One region of the Paraburkholderia sp. RAU2J genome, then DNA from elsewhere that is predicted to be linked to it. Evidence: riboswitches for the same ligand, from Rfam matches in the RefSeq annotation. Region 1 holds a riboswitch; the other holds the start of a gene.

Region 1 (3,936 bases):
CCGTTGGTCGGGGTTGTCGGCAAGCCGGTCGCGTTCGATCCGGTAGAAGGCGCTGTCGTGCAGCCACTCGTTCAGATAGCGCGTGGTCAGCCACTGGCGCCAGCGGAAACCGAGCATCTGACGCAAATATCGCCCGTACACCGCGAGGATGATGAAGCCGAACGCGAGTCCCGAGAACACCATCAGCAGGTGCGGGAAATCGTGCACGTTCTTGCTTTGCAGCGCGTTGTAGAAGTCGGCGCTCCAGCGGTTCAGCCGCACGTTGATCCACACGACGAGCAGGTTCATCACGATGATCGCTATGAGCAAACCCCACGCCGTCTTGCGTTCTTCGGAAACCCAGTAGGGTTTGATCAGGCTCCAGGCGGAGACTTTTTCGTCGGGCGGCAGCGCGGGGCTGGAGGAAAAATTGGGTGTCATGAGCGTCCTGATGAAGTGCAGGCCCGAAGTGCTGATCCGAAGCGCCGACCCGACTCCGGCCGGCCCATGTCGGGCTATTGCGCCGCGAAGCGGCCCAATGTCGGGCCGCTCTGCGACGGCGGTGCGATACCTGCCCGGGCGTCGTGTTTCGGTGAACGCGCGTCTGGGCGACCGCCCGATTCTGGCGTGAGGCCCTTAAGCGAAAATTAATTTTCGCTTAAGGGCTTCGCCCCGGCGGCGCCCGCCGCGCATGCGGCGAAGCGCGCATGCGGCATCCGGTCCCGGCATTGTGCCAGAGCCTCGGCTCCGCCCACATCGCCGCAACGAAACAGGGTGCCGGTTGAAACCCATGCTGCCGCGCGAGCCGCTGGTTTGCGGGCGCCGCGCCTTTTATGGTCTAATGAGCTGCGACGAAACAGGGGTGCTTCGCCCACAGGCGGCTTGATTTTCAGGCTGCGGCGGCGAGGCTGAGAGAGACCCTTTGCACCCGATCCGGGTAATACCGGCGCGGGAAGTTTCCGGAAGCAGCCAGTCTTCCATTCCCCGCCGGACGGCGTCCGTACCTCGGTACGCGCGTATTGTCCGGCCGGCTTGACCCGCCGGTTTCGTCCTGGGTACGTGCGTTTCTTTGCCGTACGGAAAGGACTCGATGACCGCCTATTCTTCAGATATGTGTTTTGCTCTTCGCTACGTCGCCGTCGGCGCGTCGTGCTTCAGCCTTGCTTGCCGCCGTAGACCAAAGCACACGCGGGAGTCCGCGCGATGAACCGGTCCGCCCAACCTGATTTCGCCGTTCTCGGCGGCGGTCTTTGCGGCCGGTTGGTCGCATGGCGTCTGGCGGGCCAGGGACATCGCGTGGCGCTGTATGAGCGCGGCGACGCCGCCGGCTCGCAGGCCGCCGCGTGGGTCGCCGCGGCGATGCTGGCGCCGCTCGCCGAAGCCGCCAGCGCCGAGTTGCTCATCACGCGCCTTGGCGCGAGTTCGCTCGATACCTGGCCGCAGGTGCTGGCCGAATTGCCCGAGCCGGTATTCTTCCAACGCAATGGCACGCTGGTCGTCTGGCATCATGCCGACCGCACCGAAGCGCCGCTGTTCGAACGCCGGGTGCGCTCGAACGCGCCGGCCGACCTGCTCGACGGCGGTTTCGTGACGCTGACCGGCGCGCAGGTCGGCGCGGCCGAGCCCGCGCTGGCGGGCCGCTTCAACCAGGGCTGGCTGCTGCCGCGTGAAGGCCAACTGGATAATCGCCAGGTGCTGGCCGCGTTGGCCGCGGGCCTTGCCGAGCGCGGCGTCGAAACCCACTGGAACACGGCCGTCGACGAGCAGTCGCTGCCGCCCGGGCGCATCACGATCGACTGCCGGGGCCTCGGCGCGAAGCCCGTGCTGCCCACGCTGCGGGGCATTCGCGGCGAAGTCGCGCGGGTGCATGCGCCCGGTATCAACCTGACACGCCCGGTGCGGCTGCTGCATCCGCGCTATCCGCTCTATATCGCGCCGAAGCAGAACGACCTGTACGTGATCGGCGCCACCGAAGTCGAAGGCGAGGACATGTCGCCGGTCAGCGTGCGCTCGGCGCTCGAACTGCTGAGCGCGGCGTTTTCGGTGCATCCGGGCTTCGGCGAGGCGCGCATCCTCGAACTGAATTCGCAATGCCGCCCGACCTTGCCGGACCACCGTCCGGCGCTCCTGTGGGACGGCGCGCGGACGTTGCGCGTGAACGGGCTGTACCGGCACGGCTACATGATCGTGCCGGAGGTCGCCGACGAAGCCGTGCGCTTCGCGTCGGCGCTGCTCGACGGCCGTATCGGCGATGCCGACGCGTTCGCCGAGTGGCGCCGCGACGCCCGCTGGAGCGAGCTTTTCCAACAGGACTGCGCGCGGGAGCCAGCATGAGCGTTGCGCGGTCCCATGCCGCTCGGCCGCCGCTTTCGCCATCGATTGAACCGTATTCGAACACCATGGACATTCATATCAATCAGAAGCCGTTGTCGCTGCCCGAAGGCGCGACCGTCGCCGATGCGCTCGCCGCGTACGGCGCGCGCCCGCCGTTCGCGGTCGCGCTGAACGGCGATTTCGTCGCGCGCACGCAGCATGCGGCGCGCGCGCTGCAGCCGGGCGACCGGCTCGACGTCGTGCAACCCGTGGCCGGCGGCTAAGCGCTGCCCCGCCGCCCGCCACGCTTTGCCGGAGACCCGATGATGCAAATGACTTCCCCCCAAACGGCCGACGCGCTTACGCTGTACGGCCAAACCTTCGCGAGCCGCGTGCTGCTCGGCACCTCGCGCTATCCGTCGCTGCAGTCGCTGTCCGATTCGATCGACGCGGCGCGCCCCGGCATGGTGACCGTCGCGCTACGCCGGCAGATGAACGAAGGCGGCGCCGAAGCCGGCTTCTTCGATCTGCTCAAGCGCCACGGCGTGCCGCTCCTGCCGAACACGGCCGGCTGCCTGACGGTCGGCGAGGCGGTGGCCACCGCCCACATGGCGCGCGAAATCTTCGAAACGGACTGGATCAAGCTCGAACTGATCGGCGACGACTACACGTTGCAGCCCGACCCGGTCGGCCTGATCGAAGCGGCCGCGCAGCTGATCAAGGACGGCTTCAAAGTGCTGCCGTATTGCACCGAAGACCTCGTGATCGGCCGCCGCCTGCTCGACGCCGGTTGTGAAGCGCTGATGCCGTGGGGCGCGCCGATCGGCACCGGCAAGGGCGTGATCAATCCTTACGGGCTGCGGGTGCTGCGCGAGCGGCTGCCGGACGTGCCGCTGATCGTGGACGCCGGGCTCGGCGTGCCATCGCATGCGGCGCAGGTGATGGAGTGGGGTTTCGACGGCGTGCTGCTGAACACCGCGGTGTCGCAGGCGACGCACCCCGACGCGATGGCGCGCGCGTTCGCGCTGGGCGTCGAAGCGGGCCGCCAGGCTTTTCTGGCGGGGCCGATGGCCGAGCGCGAAAGCGCGCACGCGAGCACGCCGGTGGTCGGCATGCCGTTCTGGCACCAAGACGGGAGCGCCGCATGACGCAAACACTGGCCTTGAAGAATCGCGACCTGTTCTGGCCGCCCGCCGACGAACTCACCGAAGCCACGGAGCGCATCCGCGCGCGCCTGGGCGACTGGCCGCCGACGCACGCGCCGTGGCGCATCTGCCTGACCGCGCCGGACGAGCCGAATGGCGGCGACCTGATCGTGATCGCCGACGCCCAGCAGCACGGCGAGCAGATGGCGCGCTGGCTGGTGCAGGGCGCCGGTGTGATCGAAGCGGCGCAGGACAAGGCCACGCTGCATCTGGGCGGGGAGAAGTACCGCCTCGAAGGCCATCTGGCGGATGACTGGATTGCCGCGCTGGCCGCGTTTCTCGACTGCGGCTTCGATCCGCACGATGCGCTGGTGCTGGCGCTCGCGTGGCGCGACGGCGACGAAACCCGCGCCGACGACGCCTTTCCGTCCGACCTCGCCCGTTTCCCGCGCCTTGCCGGTTTGCCGGCCGCGCCCGCGCAAGTGTTCGCACGATGCCC
Region 2 (3,936 bases), 1.6 Mb from region 1:
GCGTCGCGTATCCAGATGTGTGAGCTTGTCAGCGGATTGACGGTTTCGTAATCAAATGTTTCCCTTCGTCCAGCATGCGGCGTGCCCGGCGCCGCATACCCTCGCACAGACGAAAAAGCCCGCCAGTGGCGGGCTGTGATGCTGCGATGCAGGTTCGTGGCGGAATCGGGCGGCGCTAAAGCGCTGCCCGATCTGCCTATCGAACCTTACTGCCGCTGATAGATCTCGGCGCCTTTCTTCATGAACTCGATCGACTTCACTTCCATGCCTTTCTTCAGCGCTTCGTCGTCGGTGACGCCTTGTTGCGCCGCGAATTCGCGCACGTCCTGGGTGATCTTCATCGAGCAGAAGTGCGGGCCGCACATCGAGCAGAAATGCGCGACCTTGGCCGAATCCTTCGGCAGCGTTTCGTCGTGGAATTCGCGCGCCTTGTCCGGGTCGAGGCCGAGATTGAACTGGTCTTCCCAACGGAATTCGAAACGCGCCTTGCTCAGTGCGTTGTCACGCACCTGCGCGCCCGGATGACCCTTCGCCAGATCGGCGGCGTGCGCGGCGAGCTTGTACGTGATGATGCCGGTCTTCACGTCGTCCTTGTTCGGCAGGCCCAGGTGTTCCTTCGGCGTGACGTAGCAAAGCATCGCCGTGCCGAACCAGCCGATCATCGCCGCGCCGATGCCCGACGTGATGTGGTCGTAGCCCGGCGCGATGTCGGTGGTGAGGGGCCCGAGCGTGTAGAACGGCGCTTCGTCGCACCATTCCAGTTGCAGGTCCATGTTCTCCTTGATCAACTGCATCGGCACGTGGCCGGGGCCTTCGATCATCGTCTGCACGTCGTGCTTCCACGCGATCTGCGTGAGTTCGCCCAAGGTCTTCAACTCGCCGAGCTGCGCTTCGTCGTTCGCATCGTAGATCGAGCCGGGACGCAGGCCGTCGCCGAGCGAGAAGGCCACGTCATACGCCTTCATGATTTCGCAGATGTCTTCGAAGTGCTCGTACAGGAAGCTTTCCTTGTGATGCGCGAGACACCACTTCGCCATGATTGAGCCGCCGCGCGAGACGATGCCGGTCATGCGCTTGGCCGTCAACGGCACATACTGCAGGCGCACGCCCGCGTGAATCGTGAAGTAGTCGACGCCTTGCTCGGCCTGTTCGATGAGCGTGTCGCGGAAGATTTCCCACGTCAGGTCCTCCGCCTTGCCGTTGACCTTTTCGAGCGCCTGATAGATCGGCACCGTGCCGATCGGCACCGGGCTATTGCGGATGATCCACTCGCGCGTCTCGTGAATGTGCTTGCCGGTCGACAGATCCATCACCGTGTCGCCGCCCCAGCGGATCGCCCACGTCATCTTGTCGACTTCCTCGCCGATCGACGACGTCACCGCCGAGTTGCCGATGTTGGCATTCACCTTCACGAGGAAGTTGCGGCCGATGATCATCGGCTCGCTTTCCGGGTGGTTGATGTTGTTGGGGATGATCGCGCGGCCGCGCGCCACTTCCTCGCGCACGAATTCCGGCGTGATCGCCGTGAGGCCGTTCGCACCGAACGCGCTCGCGCCGAACGCCTGGCCCGGATGCTGACGGCCCATCATCGCGGCGAGCTTCTCGCCGTTCGGACCGCTCGTCTTCAGGCTCTCCAGATACTCGGCGCGGCGCTGGTTCTCGCGAATCGCGATGTATTCCATCTCCGGCGTGATGATGCCCTTCTTCGCGTAGTGCATCTGCGACACGTTCTTGCCGGCGATCGCGCGGCGCGGCGTGCGATGCAGGCCTTGGAAACGCAGGCCGGCGGTGGCGGTGTCGGCGGCGCGCTCGCGGCTGAAGTCGCTGGACAGACCCGTCAGCGCTTCGGTGTCGCCGCGCTCTTCGATCCACGCCTGACGTAGCGCCGGCAGGCCCTCGCGAATATCGATCTTCGCGTCCGGGTCGGAGTAGGGGCCCGACGTATCGTAGACATAGACCGGCGGATTCTTTTCGCCGCCGAAGCTGTCGGGCGTATCGGCCTGCGAGATTTCTCGCATCGGCACGCGGATGTCGGGACGCGAACCGCTCACGTAGACCTTGCGGGAATTCGGCAGCGGCGCGACAGCGGCTTCATCGACGTGAGCGTCGGCGGACAGGAATTTTGGATTGGCGTTCATCGTATCTCCATGCAAAGCAATGTGGGCAGCTAAGCAGGAGACGAGACGGAAGTAGTCGGAAATCGCGCGAGAGGTGAGGCGATGGAGCTGGAGTGCGAAATCCGTACGCTTCCCTGCGCTGGCATTATCCAGATCAGGTTCAAAGGGTATTTCTCACCCGCGCGGCACGGACCTCCAAGCTCCATGCGACGCAGGACCCCCGCGTTAGCAGCGCACACGATACACCGGCCACCCGCGACTTGGCAACCCGTCCGGTTGAACCGAACCGCGCATCGCGGCGCGGCCCACCGTGTCCTGTGCTGATTGTGACGGGCAGGCGGGCGAGCTGCGGCGTGCTTGAGTTACAACGAGATCAGAGCGAGAAATTGTCGCCGGCTTCGGGCTGATACAGGATCTTGTCGAGCTTCAGCACTTTCTCCGTGCCGCTCGGCGGCGTGAAGCGGATGCGCTCGCCGCGCTTCGCGCCGAGCAGCGCGAGGCCGGCCGGCGAGAACACGTTCAGGCGCCCGTGCGCGAAGTCCGCGTTGGGCGGATAGACGACGGTCCAGGTCATCTGTTCGCCGCTGGCTTCGTCGGTCAGGGTGGCTTGCGAATTCATCGTCACCACGTTGGCCGGAATTTCGCGCGAATCAACGATCACGGCGCGCTCGAGGACGTCGTCGAGCATGTCCTGCAGTTTCGCGCTCGCGCCGGGCGCGGATGCGTGCTTCTCGAGGCGGGCGACATCGAGTTCGGTCAGATAACAGGGTTTCGTCTTTTTCATGACGGGTACTCCAATTCGATCTGCATAAAAGAGAACGGCGTGCGGAAGCGTTCAGCCCGGCGCCCGAAGAAAGTCCCCTTGGGGACGACGCGGCCTGAACAGTGGAGCTAGCAGCGTTAGATCGGGAGCCGGGCGGCGGAGAGCGGGAGCGTTCGGGACGGCTCGCCGGCCGGACACGGCGCGAAGTCCGCGCGCGCGTCACCGGTTGCGCGGCGGGGGCGCAAGCGGATGAGGGCACGGGAAGTCGGGAAGCGCATCGAAGTAGCCGGCAGGTGTCGACAGAAGGGGGTGAAGGCGTCGCCTGAAAACGGAAAGCAGCGCCATAGAAAGGTCCATGTTAGCACGCGGCCGAGCGTCGCCCGATTCGATCCGCGTCGGCCTTGTGCTCGGGCAACGGGCGGCGCGGTAGCACTTGGGATGCATTCAAGCACATCGTAAAAATGTCGTTACTGGTTCTGTCGGGCTTTGTGAAGTGCCCGTTGTTCATTGAGTCTGCAGCAGAGGCGGCTGCCCGGTTCGGTGACATCGCGCCGGACGGCATCGCTGATGCGAAACGAATCGAGTCGGCCTACGGGTGAGTGCGCATGAAAACGAACCCATCGCGGTTGCGGACGCTCGGTGCAGTGGCGGGGGCCATGACGCTGCTGGCGGCGCGTGCCGGCTGCGCGCTCACGCTGACGTTCTCAATGTGCCTCCGGGCGTGACGAGCGGCGTGGAGGTCGCGTTGCAGGTGAACGACGGCGTGCCGGCGCGGGATCGTGTAGCGGCGCGTTTCGTCGATAGCGGCGGGCGAATCGCCGCGGCGCGCAGCGGTCACTATCAGGTCGGGCGCGACGGCGGCACATTGTCGTTGTCGCCGAAGGGGGCGCGCACCGGGACGCGCGTGACCGCGGTCGTGAGCTATCAGTGCCTTCACGAATTCGCGTGCGCGGATTTCAGGTGATGGCGGGAGTCATGTTCCACTGCCGCGCACGCTGAAAAAACACCAGCGATACGTCCCCGGTTTTTGTGTTGCAAGGACACCAAAAAGTTACG

Evidence for each region. A riboswitch is a leader RNA that binds a small molecule or an ion and turns the genes downstream of it on or off. The one in region 1 is predicted to bind thiamine pyrophosphate.
Region 2: it holds a riboswitch for thiamine pyrophosphate, as region 1 does, so the genes downstream of both, thiC (phosphomethylpyrimidine synthase ThiC) here and B0G69_RS04640 (FAD-dependent oxidoreductase) in region 1, are expected to answer to the same signal.

Annotation. Positions count from the first base shown of each region.
Region 1 covers NZ_RBXG01000001.1:994,097-998,032, reverse strand. The annotation lists gene B0G69_RS04645 (ABC transporter ATP-binding protein/permease) at 1-420, opposite strand, end outside; TPP riboswitch at 828-951, shown strand; gene B0G69_RS04640 (FAD-dependent oxidoreductase) at 1,183-2,313, shown strand; gene thiS (sulfur carrier protein ThiS) at 2,379-2,576, shown strand; gene B0G69_RS04630 (thiazole synthase) at 2,625-3,440, shown strand; gene thiE (thiamine phosphate synthase) at 3,437-3,936, shown strand, end outside.
Region 2 covers NZ_RBXG01000001.1:2,621,054-2,624,989, forward strand. The annotation lists gene thiC (phosphomethylpyrimidine synthase ThiC) at 207-2,138, opposite strand; TPP riboswitch at 2,231-2,349, opposite strand; gene B0G69_RS12010 (GreA/GreB family elongation factor) at 2,491-2,901, opposite strand; gene B0G69_RS12015 (hypothetical protein) at 3,602-3,844, shown strand.